3 regions of the Sodalis sp. RH16 genome follow, and region 1 is predicted to be linked to each of the others. Evidence: predicted binding sites of a transcription regulator. Region 1 holds the regulator's gene; each other region holds the start of a gene.
The links. The regulator CRP, encoded in region 1, controls carbon source genes, mostly activating them, when cyclic AMP is high. The targets are predictions, from matches to a motif close to ATGTGANNNNNNTCACAT.

Region 1 (9,923 bases):
AGGATATTCCCGCCTCCGCCAATAACGCCCAGGCCAGAAAGGACCAAAAGCGGCGCGAAGCCGAGTTCCGCAGCCAAACCCAGCCGCTGCGCAAATCCATCGAACGCCACGAAAAAGCGCTGGAAACCCTGGGCAGCGAACTGGCGAAAGTGGAAGCCGAGCTGGCGGATTCAGCGCTGTACGATATCGCCCGTAAAGGAGATCTCGCCGCCTGTCTGCAGCGCCAGGCCCAGGTAAAATCCCAGTTGGAACAGGCGGAAACAGCGTGGCTGGATGCCCAGGAACAGCTTGAAACCCTGATAAAAGAGTTTGAAGGGGAATAGCCCTTTATAGTCAACCGCCAGCACCGAAGCCGCACCGGGCGTGTTAAAGGGAGACCGCGCCAGCACCGAAGCTGCACCGAGCGTGTTCAAGGGAGACCGCGCCAATGAGGTCGAAGCGGACGTGGTTTTCCCGCCCGCCGGAGCGCCTCATGGCACGGTAGGCCCGCGATCACCGGCGCGTGAACCGAACGTGTTAAAGGGAGACCGCGCCAATGAGGTCGAAGCGGGCGTGGTTTTCCCGCCCGCCAGAGCGCCTCATGGCACGGTAGGCCCGCGATCACCAGCGCGTGAACCGAACGAGTTGAAGGGAGACCGCGCCAATGAGGTCGAAGCGGGCGTGGTTTTCCCGCCCGCCGGAGCGCCTCATGGCACGGTAGGCCCGCGATCGCCGGCGCGTGAACCGAGCGTGTTAAAGGAAGACCGCAAAAAATGCGCGGCCTTATCAGCGCCAAATCAACAGCACGCAGGCCGCGGTAAGCAATCCCATGGCGACATTAAATACCGTCCAGGCGCGTTTACTGCTGAGCAAACGGCCGATAAGCGTACCAAAGCCGAGCCAAATAGTCCCGGAAACGATATTCACCGTCACAATACCAATACTGATGGCCCCCACCGAAGTAATATAGGCATTACCCGTCAGGCTGAAGCTGGCTACAGCCCCCAGCGCCATCAACCAGGCTTTGGGATTCAGGAACTGCAGCAGTCCGCCCTGGTAAAACGGAATGGGGCGTGGCGGCGGCGCATCCGTCTCCAATGTTTCATACGCCGCGGTGGCAATCTTCCAGGCTAACCACAGCAGATAAAGGGAACCGGCCACTTTGAGCATAAAATGCAATGACGGATACAGGGTAATTAAACCGCCGATACCGAAAGCCACCAATAGCAATATGCACTGCATCCCGAGCATAATACCCAGCATCAACGGCATTGAACGCCAAAAACCGAAATTCGCGCCGGAAGCGGTGAGCAGCATATTATTAGGACCGGGCGTAATGGCAGCGACCCAAAGAAAACCCAACATTGAAAGAAAAAGACTCGGTTCCACGTTTCGGGGGCTCCCCTCCCTTTATTGAAGGTAAGAAACTAACAGCGCGCCTGTATCCGCACAAGGCTTTGCTGGTGAAATTTCCTCAAGGCATTGAATCATTAACAAACTGGACATAACATGATGATTATTCCGTGGGAAGAAATCGACTCCGACACCCTGTATAACCTGCTTGAATCCTTTGTCTTGCGAGAAGGCACCGATTACGGCGAACAGGAAAAGACACTGGAGGCCAAAGTCGCCGATGTCAAACGTCAACTGATAAGCGGCGAAGCGGTAGTGGTATGGTCGGAACTGCACGAGACCATCAATATTATGCCCCGCGGCCAGTTTCATCCGGAATAACGCAAATTGGCCCTGCGCCGCTAAACATGATAACAATAATCAAGTCTTTCATGCCGGGCGCATGTGAATCTACCCGTCATACTTCAAGTTGCAGGCGCGTCCGCTTTCCTGCAACCTGAATTATTGAGGGTATCACGCCGTCATATAACGAAGCGTAGGGTTACCATGTCAGCACAACATCCCATTATTGCCGTTACCGGCTCCAGCGGCGCCGGCACCACCACCACCAGTCTGGCTTTCCGTAAAATTTTTCACCAGTTGAATATTCACGCCGCCGAGCTGGAAGGGGACAGTTTCCACCATTTTACCCGTCCGGAAATGGACATGGCCATTCGCAAGGCCCGCGATCTCGGGCGACATATCAGCTATTTCGGGCCGGAAGCCAATGACTTCGGCCTATTGGAACACACCTTCCTGCAGTATGGGCTCACCGGCCACGGCAAAGCGCGAAAATATCTGCACACCTATGACGAAGCCGTTCCCTACAATCAGATTCCCGGCACCTTTACTCCCTGGCAGCCGCTGCCGGAGCCGACGGATGTGCTGTTTTACGAGGGGCTGCACGGCGGGGTGGTTACCGACCACCATAATGTGGCGCAGCATGTGGATCTCCTGGTGGGTGTAGTACCCATCGTCAACCTGGAATGGATACAAAAGCTGGTGCGCGATACCAGCGAACGCGGACACTCCCGGGAAGCGGTGATGGATTCCGTGGTGCGATCGATGGAAGACTATATCAGCTACATCACACCGCAATTTTCCCGTACCCATATCAATTTTCAACGGGTTCCCACGGTGGACACGTCCAACCCCTTTGCCGCCAAGGCCATCCCTTCGCTGGACGAAAGCTTTGTGGTAATTCACTTTCGCGGCCTGGATCATATCGACTTCCCCTATCTGCTGGCGATGCTGCAGGGGTCGTTTATTTCCAATATCAATACGCTGGTGGTACCGGGAGGGAAAATGGGGCTGGCGATGGAACTGATCATGGGACCATTGGTAAAGCAGCTGCTGGAAGGCAAACGCATTGAATAAACCGGGCGCGGCCGGAGCGTCGCGCCCGCGGTAACGCATCCGTCATTCAGGACGGCAAACGCACTTCAAAACTATGGGTAACGTTCACGGATTTGCCGAGCATCAAAGACACCGAGCAATACTTTTCCGCTGACAGCTCCACCGCCCTTTCGACGATTTTGTCGGTGAGCCCCGTGCCGGAAACTATAAAATGTAAATTAATATGGGTAAATAACCTCGGCGCTTCGTCGCGGCGTTCAGAGGTCAGCTTGACTTCGCAATCACGCACATCCTGACGCCCTTTTTGCAGAATCGATACCACGTCGATGGCGCTGCACCCCCCAGCCGCCATAAGTACCATTTCCATTGGGCTGGGCGCTTTTTCCCCTGCGTTGCCATCCATCAAAATCTGGTGGCCGGAGGCGGATTCACCTATAAAAGACAGACCTTCGACCCATTTTACTCGTGCTTGCATTATGATGACTCCAGATAAAAAGTTTTTCCTGCACCCTACATTTTTATTGGAAAGGTGGCAATGTTACCTAACATACTTCATGCTGATGCAAGACAACAGAAGACACTGCTTCAAACCTATGCTAAAAACAAGGCTGGATCGACCTCATGATAATGAAAGGGCAAGAGAGCGATCGGAACATCACTAAAACCAGACCCTAATAAGTTCCCTAACGTCGCTCCGTTTACAACGGAGATGGATCGATAAAACAGCGCCGTAATAGGGAATACGATGTCCTGAACAAGGACAGCGATGACAAAAGAGGATAACAGCGAATGGTTCTCGGCAAACCGCAAACAGACCCGACTCTCGAATGGTTCCTGTCTCATTGCCATATTCACAAGTATCCATCGAAGAGTACGCTAATACATCAAGGCGAAAAAGCTGAAACACTTTACTACATCGTCAAAGGCGCCGTCGCGGTGCTGATAAAAGATGAAGAAGGTAAAGAGATGATCTTGTCCTACCTTAACCAGGGGGATTTTATCGGGGAATTGGGCTTATTCGAAGAAGGCCAGGAGCGCAGCGCCTGGGTTCGTGCGAAAACCGCTTGTGAAGTGGCTGAAATTTCTTATAAAAAATTCCGGCAACTGATTCAGGTGAATCCGGATATCCTGATGCGTCTGTCGGCGCAGATGGCCAGCCGCTTGCAGGTCACCTCGGAAAAAGTCGGTAATCTGGCGTTTCTCGACGTCACGGGACGTATCGCGCAAACCTTGCTTAATCTGGCGAAACAACCCGACGCCATGACCCACCCCGACGGCATGCAAATCAAGATTACCCGCCAGGAAATCGGCCAGATTGTCGGCTGTTCCCGTGAAACGGTGGGCCGTATTCTGAAAATGCTGGAAGATCAAAATCTCATCTCCGCACACGGCAAGACCATTGTCGTTTACGGTACGCGTTAAACGTTAATCAAACAGGCGTGGTACTCTGTGCCACGCCTGCTTGTTGGCAGCATGTGGCGTCGACTGATCTATCACCCCGAAGTCAACTATGCCTTGCGGCAAACCATCGTGCTTTGCCTGCCGGTGGCGATAGGGCTATTGTTCGGCAGCCTGCAGAACGGCCTGCTGTTCTCCCTGGTGCCCGCCTGTTGCAACATCGCCGGCCTGGATACCCTGCATAAACGCTTTTTTAAACGCCTGGCCATCGGCGGTACGCTGTTCGCCGTCAGCAGCGTACTGATCCAGTGGCTGCTCTTTGTACACGTACCCTTGCCCTTTATCATGGTGGGCCTGGCGCTGGTGCTGGGCGTCACCGGTGAAATCAGTCCGTTGCACGGGCGGTTATTACCCGCCTCCCTTATCGCCGCCATTTTTACCCTCGGCCTGACCGGCAACGCCCCGGTGTGGATCCCGCCGCTGCTGTATATCGCCGGTACCGCCTGGTACGGGCTGTTTACCGGCCTGTGGTTCCGATGGCTTAAAGAGCAGCCGATGCGGGAAACCCTCAGCCTGCTCTATAGAGAGCTCGCGGATTATATCGAGGCGAAATACAGCCTGCTGACCCAGCATACCGACCCGGAAACCGCCCTGCCGCCGCTGTTTGCCCGGCAGCAGCGGGTGATTGATCTGATTGCGCAAATTTACCAGCAGCTGCATATGCTGTCGGCCAACCATCAGCTTCAGTACAAACGTCTGCTGCGGACATTTCAGGTGGCTCTGGACCTGCAAGAGCATATCGCCGTCAGTTTGCATCAGCCGGACGAAGTGCAGAAGCTGGTGGAGCAGAGTCACGCTGAAGCGGTGATCCGCTATAATGCCCAATTGATTGCCGCCCGGCTGCGGGTGGTAGCGGACGATATCCTTTATCATCGGTTATCGGGCCGTTTCACCATGGCGGAAGCCCTGTCGGCGGTGGAAAAAATTGCCCAGCGAAATCCGGATAATCCGGTGGGGCAATTTTGTTTTTATCACTTCAGCCGCATCGCCCGGCTGCTCAGGACGCAACGTCCGCTCTACCGGCGGGATATCATGGCGGATAACCAGCAACGGCTCTCTTTCTGGCAGGCGCTGCGCAGCTACTGTTCGCTCAAATCCATGGCGCTGCGCAACGCCGCCCGGCTGGGCATTATGCTGGCCATCGGCAGCAGCCTGGGACTGGTGTTCAACCTGCCTAAACCCTACTGGATTCTGATGACGGTGATGTTTGTCAGCCAGAACGGCTATAACGCCACCCGGGTACGTATCCAGCACCGGGCGCTGGGAACCTTGGCCGGCCTGGTTATCGCCGCCGCGACCCTGCAGCTCCATCTGGGGGACGGCACGGTTTTATTGTTTATGCTGGTGGTGACCCTGGCGGCTTATCTGGTTTTGCGGAAAAATTACGGCCTGGCGATGACCGGCTTCACCGTAACCGCCGTTTACACCCTGCAGCTTTTGTCCCTGAACGGTACGCATTTTCTGGTACCGCGGCTGGTGGATACCCTGATCGGATGCATGCTGGCGTTCGGCGGTACGCTCTGGCTGTGGCCGCAGTGGCAAAGCGGCCTGCTGCGCAAAAACGCCCATCAGGCGCTGGAAAGGGATCAGGACGCATTGCGTCTGTTATTACAGGCGAATCCGGAGCCGGCGGCGCTGGCCTATGCCCGTATGCGGGCCAACCAGGCCCATAACGCCCTGTTCACCTCGCTAAGCCAGGCCATGCAGGAGCCCGGTTTCAACTCCCGCTACCTCATCGATATGCGCCTATGGGTGACCCATAGCCAGTTTATTATTGAGCATATCAATGCCATGACGATACTGGCGCGGGATCACTACATGCTGACGCCAATGCTGGCGGAAAAATACCTGACCGCCTGCGAGGTGGCGCTGCAAACCTGCCAGCAACGGCTGGAATACGATGGTCCGAGCAGCGAACAGCCGGTACTGGCCACCGCCGGCGATACGCCGGAGCAGCCGGGCACCCCGATGGAACGCCATCTGCGGCGTATCCTGTTCCATTTGGGAGTCATGCATACCATCTCGTCGGTTGCCTGGCGCCAGCGGCCGCAGCACGGCCGCTGGCTATCGCGGCGATTGGGGGAAAATGCCCAATAGCCGCCGATAATGGCGGCTGAGCGTGTTGGCAAAGTGCCCGGTCGAGAAAGGCGGTTTGATAAGTGAACCGTCCGCGCCAGGCTCTTTCTCAGTGAGCTCAGCCGGCGGTAACCTGGGCCACCGCCTGTTCAAACCTGGCCATTCCCTGATCGATATCGTCAAATTCCACCACCAGCGACGGGGCGAAACGCACCACGTCCGGGCCGGCGTTCAGGATCATCAGACCGTTGGCGGCGCTGGCATGAAGGAATTCCCGCGCCCGGCCGTGATAGCCGGGTTTCAGCGCGGCGCCAATCAGCAAGCCCATGCCCCGAATTTCTTCGAACACATGATAGCGGTCGTTAATCTTCTGCAGCGCGCTGAAAAACCTGTCATGCCGTTCATTGATTCCCGCCAGCACCGCCGGCTGGTTAATGACGTCCAGCGCCGCCTCGGCCACCGCGCAGGCCAGCGGATTGCCGCCATAGGTGGTGCCGTGGGTTCCCACCGCCATCACCGACGAAATCTCCTCGGTAGTCAGCATGGCGCTGATGGGGAAACCGCCTCCCAGCGCTTTGGCGGTGGTGAGAATATCCGGCAGGACACCATAATGCATATAAGTGAATAACTTACCGGTCCGGCCCATACCGCACTGCACTTCGTCCATCACCAGCAGGGCCTGGTATTGATCGCACAGATCCCTAAGCCCCTGCAGGAATTCCGGCGTGGCCGGCGTGATCCCGCCCTCGCCCTGTATCGGCTCAACCACCACCGCGCAGGTATGATCGTCCATCACCGCTTTTACCGCCGCCAAATCGTTGAACGGCACGTGGACGATATCACCGGGTTTCGGTCCGAAACCATCGGAATATTTGGGTTGGCCGCCCACCGTGACGGTAAAGAGCGTACGGCCGTGAAAGGCGTTGTGGAACGCGATGATTTTGGTTTTATAAGGGCTGTGGCGGGTGATGGCATAATGACGGGCCAGCTTAAAGGCGGCTTCGTTGGCTTCACCTCCCGAATTGGCGAAGAAGACCCTATCGGCAAAGGTGGCATCGATAAGTTTGCGCGCCAGCCGCAGCGCCGGTTCATTGGTAAAGACATTACTGGTGTGCCACAGGGTTTCACCCTGGCTTTTCAGCGCCGCCACCAGCGCCGGATGGCAATGGCCCAGGGCGGTCACGGCGATACCGCCGGAGAAATCAATGTACTCCTTGCCTTCCTGGTCCCATACCCGGCTGCCTTTGCCTCTGACGGGAATAAACTGAGCAGGTGCATAAACTGGCAAAATGACCTGATCAAACGTTTCCCTGGTTACCGCGTCATCATGTGTTTTCATAAGCTTTTTACTCTATCCGCCGCAAAAGATAAATGAAATTATAATCATAAAATATGAATAAAAAATCACTTCAATGCAATCTTTTATCGCCGTTCAACGGCAAAAAATTATATCCGCTACCGACGCCGGGCCGGTTGAAGCATTCGCGGCGGGCCATCGGCTTACATCGCCAGGAAATTCGCCAGCAACCGATGTCCCTGTTCGCTGAGAATGCTCTCAGGATGAAACTGTACACCTTCAAGGGGCAAGGTACGATGACGGATGCCCATGATTTCATCGTGAACGCCTTCTTGCAGGCTCCAGGCGGAAACCTCCAGGCAGGGCGGCAAACCGGCGGTCTCCACCACCAGCGAGTGGTAGCGGGTCATGGTCAAATCCGCGGGCAACCCGGCGAAAACCCCCCGGCCGTCATGGACGATAGGTGAGGTCTTACCGTGCATAACCTGCTTTGCCCGCACAACGCGGGCGCCGAATACCTGCGCTATGGCCTGGTGGCCGAGGCAAACCCCCAAAACCGGTATCTTGCCGGCAAAATGCGCAATGGCCGCCATGGAGATGCCTGACTCGTCAGGGGTACCGGGGCCGGGAGAAATCACCAGCCTCTCAGGCGCCATACGGTCGATATCGTCCAGTTGCACCTCATCGTGGCGTTTAACCTCTACATGTGCGCCCAGTTCGCAGAAATATTGGTACAGGTTATAGGTAAAGGAATCATAGTTATCGATGATCAGCAACATGGTAAGGGTGGCCTATTTTTACCGGTTGTTCAGGCAGGAAAATGAAGAAATGGGTCAGCTTGTCCCACGCATCGGGATTTCAGCCAAGTATAACGTGCTCCATATCCCGCTGTCGAACATCGGGCGGGGGGATTCACCGGCTTTAGCGTGAGGCAAATCGAGCCTTGGCGCGGCGCGCGTACCTATTCTGGGACAGAAGGTCAAAACCAGAGGTCAGGCATCGGATATCTGAAGTCAAATAATGGAATAGCGGAATAAAAGGCCGTATATTGCTCATAATTGACTTTATTAGTGAGCAAAGTTCCTGAATGACCACCATCATGGAAAAGACCACCGGACTTGTCGCCTTTGTCCGCACGGTTCAAAACGGCTCCTTTGCCAGCGCGGGGATGGGGATTATTCAAATCCCCCGGTTCGCGGTCGCCGACGACATCGCGGCCGGAACGTTGATCCACGTCCTGCCCGTGTTTCCCATGCTGGTATCCCCTATCCACGCGCTGCATCCCTTTGGCCGCCAACTGCCGATCCGTGCCCGGCTGTTCGTGGATTTTCTGGTGGAACAATTCCGTGAAAAGGATACGGCATCCTAGGCGTTCCAGCCGCCATCGACGGTAAGATTTTCGCCGTTGGTATAAGAGGCGTCCGGGTGAGCCAGATAAGCGACGGCGGCGGCTATCTCTTTCACCTTGCCGAAACGGCCGACGCTTGTGAGCTTGACCATGGCGTCATATTCTGGCGTGCCGGGGTTCGGACTCAGCTCGGTGTCGATGGGACCGGGCTGGACGCCGTTAACCGTAATGCCCAATGGACCGAGCTCACGGGAAAGACCTTTGGTAAAACCGGACAGGGCGAACTTGGTGGCGATATAGAGAGTCACGCCGGGCAGCGGCGCGGCTTCGCCAAACGCCGAGCTGATGTTGATGATGCGTCCCCAGCCCGTTTTCGCCATGCGCCTGCCGGCATCTTTGGCCAAGGCCATGGGCGCACGGACATTCAAATTGAAATGATTGTCGTAGCTTTGGTCGGACGTTTCGAGAAACGGGCCGTACTCCACCGTGCCGGCGTTATTCACCAGGATATCAAGACGGCCGTTGAATTTACCGCTGAAAGCGCCATCGACGGCGGCAATGAGGGTAGCTATTCCCTTAGGGTCGCCGAGATCGGCGCCAACCGCTTCCGCTTCGCCGCCGGCGGCGCGGATTTCATTAACCACCGCCTCGGCGCGTTCCCGGCCGGCGGCATAGGTAATGATGACCGATGCGCCGTCGGCCGCCAGACGGGCCGCCACCGCGGCGCCGATACCACGGGAAGAACCCGTGACCAGGGCGAGTTTATTGCTAAGTGGTTTAGACATGCTTGAATCCTTAAGGTTAAGAGAGGGGAAGTGCTCCCCGTCTGCTGTATGGTTTACGGATTCAGTATTGGCCTTTCCCAAATGTCCCGGTAGTGCCATTCCATTCGCTTCATTCGTGAATAAAGTTCGCGAATAACGCCGGCAGGCTTTCCAGCTCGTGAGACGGCGGAGGAAATTGCCGTCAATTCATGCCTTGCCGGACTCCTGCATCGCCAGATTGGCGAGAATCAGG
Region 2 (9,923 bases), 880 kb from region 1:
TTATTGATGATGGTGGTATAACCCGAGGTAATGGAGCCGTCGGAAGGAATCAGCACCTCGAAGCGGGTTTTGTCGATGGTATCGCGATAGTTAAGGCCGTTGAAATCCCAGACGATGCCCACATCCACTTCCCCTTTTTCCAGCGAAGCGATAGTGGGATTATTCAGTCCCAACCGCCCGGCCTTGGCCAGCTTGGCAAAGAAATCCAGGCCCGGTTTCAGGTTCTTCTCGTTGCCGCCCATGGCATAGGTCGCCGCCAGGACGCCGTTAACCGCCTGCGCCGCGGTGCTGACGTCCCCTACGGAAACCTTGTAGCTGCCGTTAAGAAGATCGGCCCAGCTATGGGGTATTTGTTTTACCGTCTGCTTATTGACGATAAAAGCGATGGTGCCGGTATAGGCCAACGCCCAGTTGCCGTCCTTATCCTTTGCCCAGGCGGGCACCTGATCCCAGGTACTGGGTTTATAGGGTTGCGCTACGCCTTTTTGTACCGCCAAAGGCCCGAAAGAGGATCCCACGTCGCCGATATCGGCGCTGGCGTTATTTTTTTCCGCCAGAAACTTGGCGATTTCCTGGGCCGAACTCATATCGGTATCGCTGTGCTTGAGTCCGTATTTACTGGACAAATCCGCCCAGGTGTCTTTCCAGTTTGCCCAGCTGTCCGGCATACCGACACTATTAACCTCGCCTTCTTGTTGTGCTGCTTTTTGTAACGCCGCCACATCGGCGGGTGCGGCGTAACCGGCCTGGCTGGCCAGCAAAATCGCGGTTGTTAACACTGAAGCGAACAAAAGTTTCATATGTGATGCTCCGGATGATAGTGTGTGAATGGAACAGATAACTGGTCTAGTCCAGCAAGAACCAAGCCAATCTACTTAATAAAGATGAATATTTGATGTCAGTAATTCTTTTAGCCTGTTTTTTGTTATGGTTTCACTACCGCATCCGCAAAGGCGGAAAATCATGCACTATGACAATGCAGATGGGTGACTAAAATGCCTCAAAATGACGCTCCTTTTCTGCAAAGCCTTTCCCGGCAGAAAACCGTTACCGCCATTTGCCAGGCCATTAGCGGCTGGATCACCCAGGGCGTATTGACCCATAACGACCGTTTGCCGGCGGAGCGTATCCTTAGCGAGCAGTTCGCCACCACCCGCATCACCCTAAGAGAAGCCCTGGGTCAATTGGAAGCACAAGGGATGATTTATCGCGAGGAGCGCCGCGGCTGGTTTGTCAGCCCGCCGCGGATTATCTATAACCCGCTTCAGCGCAGCCATTTTCATGCCATGGCCAGGGAACAGGGACGAAAACCGGACACCGAAGTATTGGATGCCGGTGAAATCGTGGCGCCGGACGCGATATGCGCCCATCTGGACCTGCCGGCGGGGGGGCGGGTATTTTGTATTCGACGGGTGCGACGCATCGATGGGCGGGCGGTGCTTTATGTGGAGCATTATCTCAATGTCGCTTTTTTCCCGGCGATTTTGCAAGAAGATCTCACCTCTTCCCTCACCGAACTCTACGCTAACCGCTATGGGATCCGTTATGGCAAGGTCCGTTTCGACATGTTGCCCACCACCTTTCCTTTCGCGGCATCGCAGGCGCTGAAGGTGGCGGATAACAGCCCGGCGCTGTTTATTACCCGTATCAATCGCGATCAGTATGCGCGGATCATCGATTGTGACTTGGAATATTGGCGTTATGACACGCTGCATATCAGCGTGGAAGCGGAATAACGGAGGCAAATGGCACGGGGAAGGTCAGGTCTCGGCTACCCCGGATAATAACGCATCAAAAATCAGTACTGAACAGACCCCGTCGGTGAGAGACGGCAGAATAATATTTTCCCGGACATAAAGATGATGGCGGTGGTTAAGATAAATTTCCAGCGCGTCATTATCGGCAAAATAAAGGCTTATTTTATGCCTGAATCCGTAATCGTGTTGTTCGCGGCTGATATTTTCATGCCATGAAGCGTTGAGAATACCCGGAATATACCGATCCATGGTCAATAACGCTGCGCTGATGCGATGGATTTCATCTTCGCCGAGCGTCGCCTTGAACCGGAACAACACGTTATGTTGAATCATCTTAACCTCTTACCGTCATTGAATTTTCCCTTTCAAGAACGTGGCGCGGTCTTCTCCATTCCCTTACCGGGCATATAATTGCGCTTCATATACCGCTGTGTTGTTCTAAATGCCGCCACTAAGTTTGCCAGGAAAATTTTCTCTTCATGTTGGTCCATATACCACCCCAATTTGCCATATTTATACCCATTAAGGGTATACGAGTCCAAAACCATTAACGCCGCCGGTCCGCAATTGCCGATAGCGGGAATGATTTCCCGTTATCATGAACTGCGTAATGTCCTGCGGGTTAATAGTAAATGTCTGCCGATTGCTCAGACTGCTTCCAATAAAATAAAAATTTAAATAAAGTTATGAACAATTACATTTCAAATAATAATTAGCGTTTTGATTATAATGCCGCTTTGCTTAGATCAATCTAACGCCGGCAAGGGGATAGGTAAAATAATTATATTATTAGCCATAATTAATTAGCGGGGTATAATTCTTATTATAAAATCAATATTGCTAATAAATTCAATGTCAAGCTTCCCTGTCCAGGCAAAAAAACAGGTTATTTCAGAAACAAAAGCAATCCAAAAGGATTGCTTACCATCATCACTATGTGGAATTGATCCTCAATCGGCATCATAGCCGAGATTAGGCGCCAGCCAGCGTTCAACTTCCGCCACCGGCATACTCTTACGGGCGGCATAATCCTCCACCTGATCCCGCTGAATTTGCGCCACGGCATAATATTTACTGTCGGGGTGGCTGAAATACCAGCCGGAAACCGATGCTCCCGGCCACATGGCATAGGATTCAGTCAACCGCATGCCGGTATTTTCGTCAACGTTGAGCAGGCGCCAGATAGCCTCTTTTTCCGTATGATCGGGACAGGCGGGGTAGCCCGGCGCCGGGCGGATACCCTGATAATTTTCCCGGATCAACTCCTCGTTGCTGAGGTTTTCCGTAGCGGCATACCCCCAATAGACTTTACGCACCCGTTCGTGCAGGTACTCGGCAAACGCTTCAGCCAACCGATCGGATAAGGCTTTTACCATGATTTTATTGTAATCGTCATGCAGGGCGTCATAGTCCGCGGCCAGCTGGTCTTCCTCCAAACCGGCGGTCACGGCAAACGCGCCGAGATAATCCGCCTTGCCGCTGGATTTCGGGGCCACGAAGTCTGCCAGGCAGTAATTGGCGAAATCGGTTTTTTCCGTCTGCTGGCGCAGATGATGGCTGACGGCAACCACCTCGCGGCGGCTTTCATCCCGATAGATTTCGATATCGTCACCCACCCGGTTGGCGGGAAACAGCCCCACCACGCCGCGCGGGAGCAGTGATTTTTCAGCGGAGAGCTTATCCAGCATGGCGTTGGCATCGGCAAACAGCCGCCGGGCCTCTTCGCCGATCACCTCGTCCTGCAGCAAGCGCGGATATTTACCCGCCAGCGACCAGGTCATAAAAAACGGCGTCCAGTCAATATAGTTGCGCAAGGTCTCAATGGAGGCCGTCACCGCCTGAATCCCCAGGCGATGGGCCACCGGCGGAGTGTAATGCTCCCGGTCCATGGCGGCGTCATTGTCCCGCGCGGCTTGTAATGTCACCGGCGGGGTACGGGGCTTTTTACGGCCATGCTGGATACGCACCGTGTCATATTCACTGCGGGTTTTCTGGACAAATTCGTCCCGTTGCGCATCGGACAGCAGTGCGGAAACCACCCCCACGCTACGGGACGCGTTCTGGACATAAATCGTCGGTCCGCTGTAGTTGCGCTCGATTTTCACCGCGGTATGGGCCTTGGAGGTGGTTGCGCCGCCAATCAGCAGCGGCAGCGTGAATCCCTGCCGCTCCATCTCCTTGGCGACGTTGACCATTTCATCCAGCGATGGGGTAATCAAGCCGGACAGACCGATGATATCCACGTTCATCTCCCGGGCGGTCTTCAGGATTTTGTCCATCGGAACCATTACCCCCAGGTCGATGATTTCATAGTTATTGCATTGCAACACCACGCCGACGATATTTTTACCGATATCGTGGACATCACCCTTTACCGTCGCCAGCAGGACTTTTCCCGCCGCTTTCTTTTGCTGCTTACCGGCCTGGATAAAAGGCTCCAGGTAAGCCACCGCCTGCTTCATGACCCGCGCCGATTTCACTACCTGCGGCAAAAACATCTTGCCGGCGCCAAACAGATCTCCCACCACGTTCATGCCGGACATCAGCGGCCCTTCAATGACCTCGATGGGCTGTGCCGCCTGCTGCCGCGCTTCTTCGGTATCGGGCTCGATAAACTCGGTAATGCCTTTTATCAAGGCATACTCCAGGCGTTTTATCACCGGCCATCCGCGCCATTCCGCCTGCTGCTGCTTACTGACTTCGTCGGTCTTGCCGCCGCGGTACTTCTCCGCCAGTTCCAGCAACCGCTCCGTGCCGTCGGCGCGGCGATTAAGCACCACATCCTCCACCGCCTCGCGCAGCTCAGCCGACAAATCGTCATAAATGGCCAATTGCCCGGCATTGACGATACCCATATCCATACCGTTGCGGATGGCGTGATAAAGGAATACCGCATGAATGGCTTCCCGCACCGGTTCATTGCCGCGAAACGAGAAAGACACGTTGGAGACACCGCCGGAAATCAGCGCATGGGGCAGTTCGGCCTTGATATCGGCACAGGCGCCGATAAAATCCATCGCATAATTGTTATGCTCCTCAATGCCGGTGGCGATGGCAAAGATATTCGGATCAAAAATGATATCTTCCGGCGGAAAGCCCACCGTCTCGGTCAGGATACGGTAAGCCCGGCGGCAAATGGCTATTTTGCGCGCGCGGGTATCCGCCTGTCCGTCCTCGTCAAAGGCCATCACCACCACCGCGGCGCCGTAACGGCGCACCAGGCGGGCATGGTGGATAAAGACCTCCTCGCCTTCCTTCATGGAGATGGAGTTGACGATGCCTTTGCCCTGGATGCATTTAAGGCCTTGCTCGATAACATCCCATTTGGAGGAGTCGATCATGATGGGTACGCGGGAGATGTCAGGCTCTCCGGCGATCAGGCTCAGAAAACGCACCATGGCGGCTTCGGAATCCAGCATGCCCTCATCCATGTTGATATCGATAACCTGGGCGCCGCTTTCCACCTGCTGAAGGGCCACCGCCAGGGCTTCATTATACTTTTCTTCTTTTATCAGGCGTTTGAAGCGCGCAGAGCCGGTGACATTAGTCCGTTCGCCCACGTTCACAAACAGGGTGTCTTTGTCGATATTAAGGGGTTCCAGCCCCGCCAGGCGGCAGGCCACCGGCCGATCCGGCAGCTGGCGCGGCGGTATGCCCTCAATGGCCCGGACGATGGCGGCGATATGCTCCGGCGTGGTGCCGCAGCAGCCGCCGACGATATTCAAAAAACCGGCGCCGGCCCACTCCTTGATTTGCCTGGCCATAACATCGGGGCCGAGATCGTACTCGCCGAAGGCATTGGGCAATCCGGCATTGGGATGGGCGCTAATGTAACACTCGGCAATCCTGGACAGCTCGGCGACATACTGCCGCAGCTCATCCGGGCCAAGGGCGCAGTTCAAACCGAACGACAGCGGTTTAACGTGCCGCAGGGAGTTGTAAAAGGCTTCCGTGGTCTGGCCGGAAAGCGTCCGTCCCGAGGCATCGGTGATGGTTCCGGAAATCATCACCGGCAACTCTACGCCCATGGCTTCAAATTCGGTTTCAATGGCGAATATAGCCGCCTTGGCGTTGAGGGTATCGAAAATGGTTTCCACCATAATCAAATCCGCGCCCCCCTCAACCAATGCGTGCACCGACTCTCTGTAAGCACTTACTAACTGATCAAAGGTCACGTTGCGGAACGCCGGATCGTTTACATCCGGGGAAATCGAGGCGGTGCGGTTGGTGGGGCCCAGGACGCCGGCAACATAACGCGGTTTATCCGGAGTGCGCGCCGTCCATTCATCGGCGCACTGTCGTGCCAGCCGGGCGGCTTCGAAATTAAGCTCGCCAACCAGCGACTCCATCTGGTAATCGGCCATGGCGATGGCGGTGGAGTTGAAGGTATTGGTTTCCAGAATGTCGGCGCCCGCTTCAAGGTAGGCGTAGTGAATCGCGGAAATCACCTCGGGCTTGCTGAGCACCAGCAAATCGTTATTGCCCTTCAAATCGCTTGGCCACTGGGCAAAGCGCTCGCCCCGGTAGTCCGCTTCCTCCAACCGGTAGCTCTGGATCATGGTGCCCATGGCGCCGTCCAGCACCATGATGCGCTGGGCCAATTGCCGGCGAAGTCCGTCAGTTCGATTATTCACTATTACCCATCCACCGCAGAAAAATATACCCGTTATACTTCAAGCTGCAGGTGCGTCGCTTTCCTGCAACCCGAATTATCCAGGGTAGAGCGTCTAAAATTGAGCCAAAACAGGCAGAACATCCTAACATAAGTTAAGCGGGAGCGAAGATGGCGGCTCATGAGACTTTTTCAGTTATCGGCTGACAGTTTAAAAAAACGCCACTTAATGTAAAAGTTATGTTTCATAATGCCCTTATAATTTGATGTCGATCACAGAAGAAAATAAAAGTCGTTGATGCCGCTAGAAACCGATAAAAAAACACGCATAATGTTACCGGTAACATCAATGAACTTTAGCAGGCCTCGGAGCCCTACGATGACAACTACATCCAACCATATCTTCGTTTTAATGGGCGTTTCAGGCAGCGGCAAATCCGTTGTAGCCAGCGCCCTGGCCCGCGAGCTTTCGGCCGCGTTTCTGGATGGCGATTTCCTCCATCCCCGCGCCAACATTGAAAAAATGGCGGCGGGCCATGCGTTAAACGATGATGATCGCGCGCCCTGGCTGGCGGCGATTAACGATGCCGCTTTCGCCATGCAGCGCACCAACGCGGTCTCCATCATCGTCTGTTCGTCGCTGAAAAAGCGGTATCGCGATCGCCTGCGGCAGGGCAATGACAATCTCTCCTTCATCTATCTCAAGGGCAGCTTCGAGGTAATTGAAGAACGCATGAAGGCCCGTAAAGGCCACTTTTTCAAATCCGAGATGCTGGTGACCCAATTCGATACTCTGGAAGAACCCGGTGCGGACGAACCCGATGTATTCGTCGTCAATATCGCCCAGCCGGTGGAAAAAGTGATTGACGATGCCTTGAATTATATCCGGCAGTTTAATCAGTAAAACGCCGGCTGAAGCCGGCGACCGACGTTGCCGGAATCGCGGTTTCTTCAAAGGATGTAAAGGATTTACATTCACACAGGCCGGATGAGCCCGACTTTTGGCATCCGGCTTTTTAAGTTCTGCGTAGCTGAAACGATTCAACATCGAGGTATGCCAATTTGCACCTCGGTTAAAAGCGACAAAAGACCCGGCCTTACTGGGGGCCGACCGATAACAGCGCCATCAGACGGTTCCGCCAACGACCGATTTTAATAATAAAAGCGTAAAGCATCCTGATGTGCCGTCGGACCACAAATTCTGTTGTTCAGCGCTGCCCGCGAGGGCGGCCCTGAACCGTTCAATCTTAAGTGAGGCATGTATGAATCCTACCGTAGCCCGTGTAACGCAACGTATCATCGACCGTTCAACTGCCACCCGCGCCGCTTACCTGGCGCGCATCGACGATGCGCGCACCAAAACGGTCCACCGCGCCCAGTTGGCCTGCGGCAATCTGGCCCATGGTTTTGCCGCCTGCCAGCCCGACGATAAAGCCGCGCTGAAAAGCCTGACCCATAATGACATCGCCATTATCACCGCCTATAACGACATGCTGTCCGCCCATCAACCCTATGAACATTATCCGGAACGGTTGAAAGCCGCTTTGCATAGCGCCGGCGCGGTAGGCCAGGTGGCGGCCGGGGTTCCGGCCATGTGCGACGGCGTTACCCAGGGCCAGGACGGGATGGAACTCTCGCTCATGAGCCGCGAAATCATCGCCATGTCGGCGGCCATCGGCTTATCCCACAATATGTTCGACGGGGCGCTTTATCTCGGTATCTGCGACAAGATAGTCCCGGGCCTGGTGATGGCGGCGTTATCTTTCGGCCATCTGCCGGCGGTGTTTGTACCGGCCGGCCCCATGGCCAGCGGTTTACCGAATAAGGAAAAAGTCCGGGTCCGGCAGCTCTATGCGGAAGGGAAGCTTGACCGGGCCGCCATGCTGGAAGCAGAAGCCGAGTCTTATCACAGCGCCGGCACCTGTACGTTCTACGGTACCGCCAACTCTAACCAGATGGTCATGGAAATGATGGGGCTGCATCTGCCGGGTTCCTCCTTTATCCAGCCAAACACCCCGCTGCGTGACGCCCTCACAGATGCCGCAGCCGTCCAGGTTACCCGTCTGACGGAAAACAGCGGCAATTACCTGCCCGTCGGCCGGTTGGTGGATGAAAAGGTCATCGTGAACGGCATTGTGGCATTGCTCACCACCGGCGGTTCCACCAATCACACCATGCATCTGGTGGCCATGGCCCGCGCCGCCGGCATCATCATCAACTGGGACGATTTTTCCGAACTCTCCGATTCGGTGCCTTTGCTGGCGCGGATATATCCGAACGGCCCGGCGGACATCAATCAGTTCCACGATGCCGGCGGCGTCCAATTGGTGATTCGCGAACTGCTGAAAGGCGGATTGCTCAATGAAGACGTCAATACCGTCGCCGGATTCGGCTTAAGCCGCTATACCCTTGAACCTTGGCTGGATCAGGGCACTCTGGCCTGGCGCGAAAGTCCCGAGACCTCCCTGGATCCGAAAGTGATTTCCACGCTGGAAAGCCCGTTCGAGCATCACGGCGGCACCAAGGTGTTGGACGGCAACCTGGGGCGTGCGGTAATGAAGACCTCCGCCGTACCCATCGCCAACCAGGTTATTGAAGCGCCGGCGGTGGTATTCGAAAGCCAGCATGACGTCGGTCCGGCCTTTGATGCCGGGCAGTTGAATAAAGACTGTGTCATCGTGGTGCGTTATCAGGGCCCCCGCGCCAACGGGATGCCGGAGCTGCACAAGCTGATGCCGCCCCTGGGCGTCCTGCTGGATCGCGGTTACAAAATAGCGCTGGTGACCGATGGACGTCTTTCGGGCGCCTCGGGCAAAGTGCCCTCGGCAATCCACGTCACGCCGGAAGCCTTTAACGGCGGGTTGCTGGCGAAGGCCCGCACCGGCGATATGGTGCGGGTTAATGGCGTTACCGGCGAGTTGTCCCTGCTGGTGGAAGAAAGCGAACTGGCTCAACGTACCGTCGCGTTGCCCGATTTAAGCGCCGGCCATATGGGCAGCGGGCGGGAACTGTTCGGTGCCCTGCGCAGCCAGCTCTCCGGCGCCGAACAGGGCGCTAGCTGCATCGTCGTCTAAGCGCAAAAATCCTTACCCTGCGATTCCCGGCCGAGCCTGGCCGGGATGGTTTCTCTGCAGGCCGTCCTTGGCCCTCACCGCGCCCCTTGTATGTTTGTGGGACATCAATCGATGGTGGGGTTCATATTGCGTAAATCGAACGGCGTGATCTGATAAACGTAATAATTGAGCCAATTGGCAAACAGCAGGTGCCCGTGGCTCCGCCAGCTCGCTTTCGGCGTCAGGTCGGGATTGTCATCCGGGAAATAATTAACCGGCAGCAAGGGATCCAGGCCGGCGGCCAGATCCCGATGATATTCGCCGGCCAGGGTCAGTGCGTCATATTCAGGATGTCCGGTGACAAAGGCCAGCCGCTTGTCTTTACTGGCGAACAGATACGCCCCCGTTTGCTCGGACTCCGCCAGGATCTCCAGATCGGTATACCGGCGGATGACGTCGGTGGGAAAATCCGCATAGCGGGAATGGGGCGCCAGAAAGGTC
Region 3 (9,923 bases), 2.0 Mb from region 1:
AATACCGTGAATCATGCTGCCGGTATTGTCGTTTTGTACCAGACGGCCGTTTAACCAGGTACGGATGTTCAGGTCATGGGGATTGGGGACTTCATCGGCAGTGGTGAGATAAGGGCCGAACGCGCCGGTTTGCCGCCAATTCTTGCCCGCCGTGAACCAATTATGTTGCCAGTCCCGCGCCGAACCATCCATATAGCAGCTATACCCGGCGACATGTGACAACGCCTGCGAAGCGGGAATACCCTCCCCCTCCCGGCCGATAATCACCGCCAGTTCGCCTTCGTAATCAAATTCCGCCGAAAGACCAGGTTTGACAATCGGCATACCGTGACCGGTTTGGGAATCGGCGAAGCGAATAAAAAGCGTCGGCGCCGGGTTCACCTCATTGAACTCTTTACGCTTTTCGGCATAGTTCATGCCGACGCATAAGATTTTGCCCGGATTTTCAATTACCGGCAGGAATGTTACCTGGTCAACCGCTATATCCGGCGGCTGATGGCACAGATCCTGCGCCTCGGATAAGGCATTGCCGGCCAGCAGGGTTTTAAGATCCGGATAGCGCGGGCCAAGACGGCGGCCTAAGTCAATCAGGCCGTCTGCGGCCACGATGCCGTAGCTCTTGCCGCGCTGATAAACATAACTTGCGAGTTTCATACATTTTCCTGAATTAACATTCTTCTCAACCCGATGGCCCGGCCGGTATTAGCCGGTAAATCACCCTCGTCCGGCATGCGCAGCCGGGTCGCAGCGTGGCCGGATATCAAAGTAAGAAGTTGCCCAAGACCAGCAAGGCGACCGAGACGTTTATCGCCCCGCCGATGCGGGTCGCGATTTGGGCAAACGGCATAAGCTCCATCCGGTTGCCGGCGGTGAGGATAGCCACGTCGCCGGTGCCGCCCTGGCCGCTTTGGCAACAGGACACGATGGCCACGTCGATGGGATGCATACCGATTTTTTTACCCACCAGATAGCCGGTACCCACCAGGGTGCAGACGGTGCTGACGATCACCAGCAAATTGGAGAGGGTGAATGCATTCACCAGTTCCTGCCAGGGGGTAATGGCGACGCCGACGGCAAACAGAATCGGGTAGGTCACCGAGGTCTGGAAAAATTTATACACCACCTGGGAGCCTTCCAGCATACGGGGAGAAACGCCGTGGGCCAGTTTGATCAATACCGCGATAAACAGCATGCCCACCGGGGCCGGCAGGCCGATCAATTTATACCCCAGCATGCCCAGCATATAGAGCAGCACCGCCAGCAGCGCCCCGGCGGCAATCGCGGTCACATCGGTTTTACCGCTAAACGTGCCGGTAAGGGCGGCGGCCGGCTGGTCCTGGCCCGACTGATTGGCCGGCATCAGCTTGCCTTCGCCGGTCAAATGGGGATAGCGTTTACCCAGCCGGTTCAGGCAGCCGGCAATGATAATGGCGGTTAATCCGCCGAGCATCACCACCGGCAATATCCGTCCCAGCACCACGCCCTGTTCCATATGCAGCAATGCGGCGTAACCGATGGAGAGCGGTATTGCGCCCTCACCCACGCCGCCGGCCATAATCGGCAAAATAAGAAAGAAGAAGATCTGAAACGGCGGCAGGCCAAGGGCCAGTCCAACGGCCATACCCACCAGCATGCCGGCCGCCTCGCCGCACAGCATCGGGAAAAAGATGCGCAAAAAACCTTGAATCAGGGTGCGCCGGTCCATGCTCATGATGCTGCCGACGATAATGCAGCAGATATAGAGATATAGAATGTTCGTCGATTTATAAAAACTGGTGGTGGCCGTCACCACCACCTCGGGTAACAAACCGTAATGCACCATTGCTGAAGGAATAAATGTGGCGCAAATAGCCGCCGCGCCCATTTTACCCACCACCGGCAGGCGCTTGCCGATTTCACCACAGGCGAAGCCAAAAAACGCCAGGGTCGCTACCATCACCACGATATCGTTGGGTAATTTCCCGCTCAGGCAATCAATACCGATGAGTATGCCGGCCAATAAAAATAGCGGCAGTGGAATAATACCGATTTTCCAGCTATCAAGGATATGCCACCATTTTTCCTTGACAGAAATTTCTTTCACCGTTGCCGGTTCAGCTGTAGCAATATAACTGTCTTCTGTCGTGCTCATAATCAGCCCCCTTATACCCGCCATACGCCAAGCTGCAGATGCGTTGGTTTTCCTGTAGCTCGAATTATTTAGGGTAAGTAAAATAAGTGCTGGAATACTAAAAAACGGCTGACGTTATTTATGTGATTGAATTCAAATTTAAACCGCTATTTTAAAGGTCTTAAAGATTTTAATGGATTTTATTATTTCATGATCATGGCAGCGGCGCAATTTATCTTAATAAGATTTTTATGGGTTATATGATTTCAATGGTTTTTATGGTTTTAATGGTTTTTATTCCTCAAAAAAATAGCTTGTTAATGAAAGGTGGGAGATATGTAGACTGAGTTTTTAACACTCGGCCGACATTTAGCGGTAATATCCCCCAACGGTTGTGGTTGAGATCACACTTTAGATTTAGCGCCCTTACACCTGATTTTAATCATGATAAGATTACCGCGTTTGCCTAATGGCTATGATTTATTATGTGTATAAAAGTTTCTTTCCATATTAAGTTATTTATCAGCCTGATCCTTTTCTTTTCATTATTGCTATTGCTGATAGGCATATATTATTACTACGACTTGGATAAGCAGCTTTATGCTGAACTCGGCGCTCGCGCTCAGGTCCAATCGCGGGAAATCGCCATGATCCCCACGCTCATTGATGCGGTTGAAATCAAGGATACCGACGCCATTGCCGCCCTGGTGGGTAAATTGGCAAACCGCAGCGATGCCAGTTATATCGTTATCGGCGATGAGCACGGTATGCATTTATATCATTCGGGTTATCCCGGCAGCATTGGCAAATCGATGATCGGTGGAGACAATACCGAGGTATTGCAAGGTAAAGACAGCATTTCCGTGCGGCGCGGCGGTTTAGGTATTTCATTGCGCAGTAAGGCGCCCATATTCGATGGGCAACATCATATTATTGGCATTGTGTCTATCGGCTATTTGAAAACTCGTATCGATATGCTCAGCACCGGGAAATTAATTAATATTCTCGTGATGGCGTTAATGCTGCTGGTGGCATTATTTGTGTTTTCCTGGTGGTTTGCCAATACGATGAAGAAACAGATGTTTTCACTGGAGCCAAGAGAAATAGGCCTATTGGTCCGCCAGCAAAAAGCGCTGTTGGAATCCATTTTTGAAGGCGTGATTGCCATCGATAAAGAATACCGCGTTGCCGAGATCAATCAAGCGGCCAAATCGATACTCTCCCTGCATGCGTCCTCAAGAGAACTGCGCGGCCAACGCCTGTCATCGGTGATTAAACCCATCCCTTTCCTGCAGGAAAAAACCATGCTGGCCAGCGATACCCATGACGAAATCTGCCTTTTCAATCAGGTTACGGTCATCGCCAGCCGCGTGCGGATTTTGCTGGAGGACAAGTTGCAGGGCTGGGTGATCAGTTTTCGCGATCAGCATGAAATAAACAGTCTCAATGTTCAATTAAGCCAGGTGAAGCGCTATGCGGATAATTTACGTATTTTGCGTCATGAGCAGTTGAACTGGACCGCCGCCCTCGCCGGGTTATTGCATATGAAACGCTATGATGAAGCAATACGGTATATTGAAGCGCAATCGGAAAGCGCCCAGGAAATACTTGATTTCGTCTCGGCGCGTTTTTGCTCGCCGGCATTGTGCGGCTTATTGCTGGGCAAGTATGCCGGGGCGCGTGAAAAAAACGTGGAGTTATTATTTGATCCGGCCTGCGGCCTGGCGCAGCTGCCATCCGGCCTGCGCGAAACCGAGCTGATGTCGATTATCGGCAACCTGCTGGATAACGCCGTTGAGGCAACCCTGTTGCGCAAGGGGGAGCGCTATCCCATAGAGGCCTATATTGTCGGTAGCGCCCGTGATGTGGTGATCGAAATAGCCGATCAGGGCATCGGTATCCCCCAGGGGATGCGGGAAAGGATTTTCGACGTGGGCATCACCACCAAACCCAGCGGCGATCATGGGCTTGGCCTGCACCTGGTGGCAAATTATGTGAATCATTGCGGCGGAACCATTGAGGTGTCCGCCAATCAACCTTACGGTACGGTTTTTTCCATTTTTATTCCGATGGAAAGTCGTGCAATGTTACCCGACCTCATTAATCCGGATGAATCTGATGATACAGCCTGAAATTTTTGACGTGCTGGTGGTGGAAGATGAAAACCAACTGGCGCAAATGCACGCTGATTTTATCGACGGCCATGCACAGCTTCGTCTGGTGGGCGTTGCGCGCACCTTGAAGGACGCGCGGGAACAGCTCCGTCAAAAGCGGCCCCGGCTGATCCTGCTGGATAATTACCTGCCGGACGGTGAGGGGATCTCATTAATCGACAGCGAACTTATGCGCGGACTGGAATGTTCGGTGATTTTCATTACCGCCGCCAGCGATATGAATACCTGTAGCCAGGCTATCCGCTGCGGTGCGTTCGACTATATTCTTAAACCCATCTCCTGGAAGCGGCTGAGCCATTCGCTGGAACGGTTTATCCAGTTTGCCCGGACTCAGCGGGCCTTCAAAGTGGTAGACCAGCAAAACGTCGATATCCTTTATCAGCTGCAATCCAAAACATTCAGCCAGGATACCGGCAGCAAGGGTATCGAAGAAAATACCCTCAATCTGATCCGGCAAATTTTTATCGCCGGGCAAGACAGCCTGCATTCCGTTGACGATATCGTCAGCCAGACCGGGCTGAGCAAAACCACCGCCCGCCGCTATCTGGAATACTGCGTGGAAATTGATTTCCTCAGCGTTGAAATGCGCTACGGCAAAATCGGCCATCCGCGCCGGCTATACCGACGCCACATCCCTTCATAGCCACCCTTTGCCGGCCCGTGATTAATTATTCCGGTTATTGCCGGAGCGTTACGATCCTGGCTGGATTTTTATGCACCCAAAACGCCAAAACAGCAACTACAGTTACCTTTAGGTTCGCCTAATGTCTTGTTAATGTATGGATATTAATTTAACTGCGCTTAGGTTCACAATTCATCATCACGGTGAAAATCTCCCCATTCAGCATAGTTTTCCAGCCTGACGTTCCCCCCGGTAAAATATAAAAACCACCGCGACGCATAAAATGTTAATGTTCCTGCGTGAAAAACAAATAAATGCATAACATTCAATGTATTATAAAAAATAAGCCATGACTGTCATGGATATCAAATCCGCCGATGAAGGAACTCCAGTCAATAAAACCACATAAAAATTCAGTTCATGAATAATACCAAATACCTAAATAATGATTGTCATCAACTAACTAACACAGCACGGCAAATAATAAATTAAGCGTGATCCGGATCACTTTCGAATTAAGCCGCCTGGTTAATATGGCCGCCATCGCAATGAAGTAGGCGGTACTTAATTATTTCCCCTTTCAAATATTGATTATTTGAGAGCGGGATACCCTACGCTCTTTTTGCCCCTGTTAATTCTGTGAGAGGCGGTACTAACCATGCAAAGTCATTATGTGGGTTCTGAAATAGGACGACTCCGTCGTGTTCTGCTGCACCGACCAAATTTAAGCCTGAAACATTTAACCCCATCCAACTGCCAGGAATTATTATTTGACGATGTTCTGTCTGTTGAGCGCGCGGGAAAAGAGCATGATATTTTTTCCGACATCCTGCGAAAGGAAGACGTGGAGGTATTATTATTAACCGATATGCTGGCTCAGACGCTGGCTATCGACGAAGCCAAGGAGTGGCTATTGACCACTCAGGTGTCGGATTTCCGCCTGGGACCGTCGTTTGCCCTGGAAATACAGCATTGGCTGCGTACCCTGCCCGACCGGGAACTGGCGCGGATTCTTACCGGCGGATTGAGCTACCAGGAGGTGCCCACCGGCTTTACCAATATGGTGGTCAATAGCCATAGCCCGACTGATTTTATTATCAAGCCATTACCGAATCATTTATTTACTCGAGACACATCCTGCTGGATATATAACGGCGTCTCAATCAACCCTATGGCTAAAGAGGCCAGGAGACGGGAAAGTAATAATTTGCGTGCCATTTATCGCTGGCATCCTTTATTTGCCCGGCAATCCTTTTATAGATATTTCGATGACGAAAGGATTAATTATGATAATGCCACTCTTGAAGGCGGTGATGTATTGGTCATTGGCCGGGGAGCGGTATTAATCGGTTTATCCGAACGCACCACGCCACAGGGCGTCGAACTGCTGGCCCGTTCCTTATTTAAACATCATCAGGCCGACCGGGTTATGGCGCTGCAATTACCCAAACACCGCTCATGTATGCACCTGGATACGGTTATGACTCACCTGGATATGAATAAATTCTCGGTTTATCCCGAAGTCATCAAGGCCGAACAGGGCTATTGGAACCTTATCCCCGACGGCCGGGGCGGATTGAAGATGACCGAAGAGCCGCTATTTTTACGGGCCTTGGAACAGGTGCTGCAGGTGGACCCTATCGAGCTTATCACCACCGGCGGCGATGCGTTCGAAGCGGAGCGCGAGCAGTGGAACGATGCCAACAACGTATTGACGGTGCGGCCCGGCGTGGTCATCGGTTATGAACGCAACACCTATACCAACGAGAAATATGACAAAGCCGGCATTACCGTGCTGACCATTCCCGGCGACGAGCTGGGCCGCGGCCGGGGCGGAGCCCGCTGCATGAGCTGTCCGCTGCAGCGTGACGGACTTTGATCGCCTAAGGACAAAACAGATGAAGATGACTAAACCGACCCTGGTGGTGGCGCTGGGGGGCAATGCCTTGTTGAGACGCGGCGAGCCGCTGGAAGCACAAACTCAGCGACGCAACGTGGCCGCCGCCGCCGAAACCCTCGCCGCCCTGACCGGGGAGTGGCAGGTGATCCTGGTTCACGGCAACGGTCCCCAGGTGGGACTGCTGGCGCTGCAAAACAGCGCCTTTACCGAGGTGACGCCCTACCCCTTGGACATACTGGGCGCCGAGTCCCAGGGCATGATCGGCTACATGCTGCTGCAAGCGCTGAAAAACGCCCTGCCGGATATGCCCATCAGCGCCCTGCTGACCCAGGTGGAGGTAGACCCGCAAGATGCCGCCTTCCTCAATCCCAGCAAGTTCATCGGCCCGGTTTATACCGCTTCGCAGGCCGGCGCGCTGCAGGCCGCGCGCGGCTGGGCCATGAAAGCGGACGGCAATGCCCAGCGCCGCGTGGTGCCCTCGCCCCGGCCGGTACAGATTATCGAGCGCGAGGCGATTCACGCCCTGACGGCCAAGGGGCATCTGGTGATATGCAGCGGCGGCGGCATTCCGGTGGTACGCAGCGCTGAAGGCATGCGGGGCATCGAAGCGGTGATTGATAAAGATCTGTCGGCGGCGCTGCTGGCGCGCCAGATCAACGCCGACGCGCTGCTGATCCTCACCGACGCCGACGCCGTTTACCGCGACTGGGGCACGCCACGCCAGACCGCGCTGCGCCACAGCACGCCCCTGGAGCTGTCGGCCATGCATTTTGCCGCGGGCTCCATGGGGCCGAAGATCCAGGCGGTTTGCGAGTTTGTCACCGCTACCGGCGGCACGGCCGGCATCGGCGCCATGGAACAGGGCGTCGCCATTATGCGCGGCGAAACCGGCACGCTGATTACCTTGCATTAATCCCCACCGGCGGCCGCTGCGCCGCCTGATATTTATTTAAGGAAGAAAAATATGTGCGTCAATTTATATCATCGGCATTTTCTCAAACTGCTGGACTACAGCCCGGAGGAGATCCGGTATCTGCTCGCCCTGGCGGCGAACCTTAAAAAAGCCAAATACGCCGGCGACGAACCACGGCATCTCCAGGGCAAAAACATTGCGCTGATTTTCGAAAAAACCTCCACCCGTACCCGCTGCGCCTTTGAAGTGGCGGCCTTCGATCAGGGCGCGCAGGTCACCTATCTCGGGCCCACCGGTTCGCAAATCGGCATCAAGGAATCGATGAAAGACACCGCACGGGTCCTGGGAAAGATGTATGACGCCATAGAGTACCGCGGCTACGGACAGCAGATTGTGGAAGAGCTGGCGCGCTACGCCGGCGTACCGGTGTGGAACGGGCTGACGGATGAGTTCCATCCGACGCAAATCCTGGCGGACCTGATGACCATGCAGGAGCACGCCGGCGGCAAGGCGCTGAACCAGATCAAATTCGCCTATTTGGGCGATGCCCGCAACAACATGGGCAATTCCCTGATGGTGGGCGCGGCGAAGATGGGCATGGATATCCGCCTGGTATCGCCAAAAAGCTTCCAGCCGCGGGAAGCGCTGGTGGCGCAGTGCCGCGCCGTCGCCAAGGATACCGGTGCGGCCATCACGCTGACCGAACATATCGACGAGGGCGTGGCCGGGGTGGATTTTCTCTATACCGACGTTTGGGTTTCCATGGGCGAACCCAAAAACACCTGGGCCGAACGGGTGGCGTTGATGACGCCTTATCAGGTGAATATGGCGGTTGTCGCCGCTACCGGCAATCCGCAGGTGAAATTTATGCACTGCCTGCCGGCCTTCCATGACGAGCAGACGGTTATCGGCCGCGAAATTGAGCAGACCTACGGGCTCAAAGGGCTGGAAGTTTCCGATGAAGTGTTTGAATCCCGCCATTCCATTGTGTTCGATGAGGCGGAAAATCGCATGCACACCATCAAGGCGGTGATGGTGGCCACCTTGGGCGTCCCGGGAGGTTTATATGTCTGAACATACTTCTGATAACAAACACGGCCTGAGCGCATCTGAAAATATATCTGAGAAAAAGCTCGGCCTGAGCGCGCTGGTGGCGCTGGTTATCGGCTCCATGATCGGCGGCGGGGTATTCAGCCTGCCGCAGAATATGGCCTACTCCGCCTCCACCGGCGCCCTGCTTATCGGCTGGGGCGTTACGGCGGTGGGCATGATTTGCCTGGCGCTTATTTTTCAATTACTGAACCGCCGCCGGCCCGATCTGGAGGGCGGTATATACAGCTATGCCCGCGCCGGTTTCGGCGATTTCATCGGATTTCAGGCCGCGTGGGGATACTGGTTTTCCGCCTGGCTCGGCAATGTCTCCTATGCGGTATTGATGTTCAGCGCGCTAAGCTTCTTTTTCCCGGTGTTCGGGCTTGGCAATAACTGGCAATCCATCCTGGGCGCCTCGGCTATGTTGTGGCTGGTGCATACCCTGGTGCTGAAAGGCGTACAGGAAGCCGCGCTGATCAATACTATCCTGACGGTGGTGAAAGTCCTGGTGCTGATGGTCTTTATCTGCGCAGCGGTAGTGGCCTTCCGCCTCGATGTGTTCAGCAGCGATTTCTGGGGTCGGCTTATCCAGGTGGACAATCAGCACCCGGCGCTGTTCGAACAGGTGAAAAGCACCATGCTGGTGACCACCTGGGTATTTATCGGCATCGAAGGGGCCACCGTGGTGTCCACCCGCGCGGCGCGGCGTAACGATATCGGCAAGGCAACGGTATTGGGGCTATTGGGTTGCCTGGCCATTTATCTGCTGGTGAGCCTGCTGTCGATGGGGGTGCTGGAACAGGCCGCGCTGGGACAACTGAAAAATCCGTCCATGGCCGGCGTGCTGGAGCATATTGTCGGCGCCTGGGGGGCGAAGTTTGTCGCCGCGGGGGTCATTTTGTCGGTGGCTGGCGCCCTGCTGGCCTGGACGCTGTTTGCCGCTGAACTGCCCTACGTCGCCGCCAAAGACGGTATGTTCCCGCGGTTCTTCGGCAAAACCGGCGTCCATAACTCGCCGGAAACGGCATTGTGGGTCACCAACGCACTGATCCAGCTGTTTTTGCTGCTGACCCTGTTTTACAGCGCCGGCTATCAGGCCCTGTTTTCCATCG

Region 2: a site for CRP is predicted at 6,631-6,648, ahead of gntK (gluconokinase). Genes of this name have one in related genera too.
Region 3: a site for CRP is predicted at 2,252-2,269, ahead of ACL2XJ_RS19520 (2-hydroxycarboxylate transporter family protein). Genes of this name have one in related genera too.

Annotation. Positions count from the first base shown of each region.
Region 1 covers NZ_CP178737.1:2,276,302-2,286,224, reverse strand. The annotation lists gene ACL2XJ_RS10400 (ABC transporter ATP-binding protein) at 1-323, shown strand, start outside; gene ACL2XJ_RS10395 (LysE family translocator) at 766-1,368, opposite strand; gene ACL2XJ_RS10390 (YheU family protein) at 1,492-1,713, shown strand; gene ACL2XJ_RS10385 (phosphoribulokinase) at 1,879-2,748, shown strand; gene ACL2XJ_RS10380 (OsmC family protein) at 2,795-3,202, opposite strand; gene crp (cAMP-activated global transcriptional regulator CRP) at 3,517-4,149, shown strand; gene ACL2XJ_RS10370 (YccS/YhfK family putative transporter) at 4,201-6,282, shown strand; gene argD (bifunctional acetylornithine/succinyldiaminopimelate transaminase) at 6,380-7,600, opposite strand; gene ACL2XJ_RS10360 (aminodeoxychorismate synthase component II) at 7,762-8,337, opposite strand; gene ACL2XJ_RS10355 (LysR substrate-binding domain-containing protein) at 8,646-8,927, shown strand; gene ACL2XJ_RS10350 (SDR family NAD(P)-dependent oxidoreductase) at 8,924-9,691, opposite strand; gene ACL2XJ_RS10345 (EF-hand domain-containing protein) at 9,878-9,923, opposite strand, start outside.
Region 2 covers NZ_CP178737.1:1,398,845-1,408,767, forward strand. The annotation lists gene ACL2XJ_RS06375 (ABC transporter substrate-binding protein) at 1-800, opposite strand, end outside; gene ACL2XJ_RS06380 (UTRA domain-containing protein) at 996-1,736, shown strand; gene ACL2XJ_RS06385 (Dabb family protein) at 1,761-2,090, opposite strand; gene metH (methionine synthase) at 2,708-6,391, opposite strand; gene gntK (gluconokinase) at 6,749-7,273, shown strand; gene edd (phosphogluconate dehydratase) at 7,632-9,443, shown strand; gene metA (homoserine O-acetyltransferase MetA) at 9,548-9,923, opposite strand, start outside.
Region 3 covers NZ_CP178737.1:4,249,087-4,259,009, reverse strand. The annotation lists gene ACL2XJ_RS19525 (fumarylacetoacetate hydrolase family protein) at 1-654, opposite strand, end outside; gene ACL2XJ_RS19520 (2-hydroxycarboxylate transporter family protein) at 761-2,131, opposite strand; gene ACL2XJ_RS19515 (ATP-binding protein) at 2,596-4,242, shown strand; gene ACL2XJ_RS19510 (response regulator) at 4,229-4,927, shown strand; gene arcA (arginine deiminase) at 5,565-6,785, shown strand; gene arcC (carbamate kinase) at 6,811-7,719, shown strand; gene argF (ornithine carbamoyltransferase) at 7,771-8,793, shown strand; gene ACL2XJ_RS19490 (basic amino acid/polyamine antiporter) at 8,786-9,923, shown strand, end outside.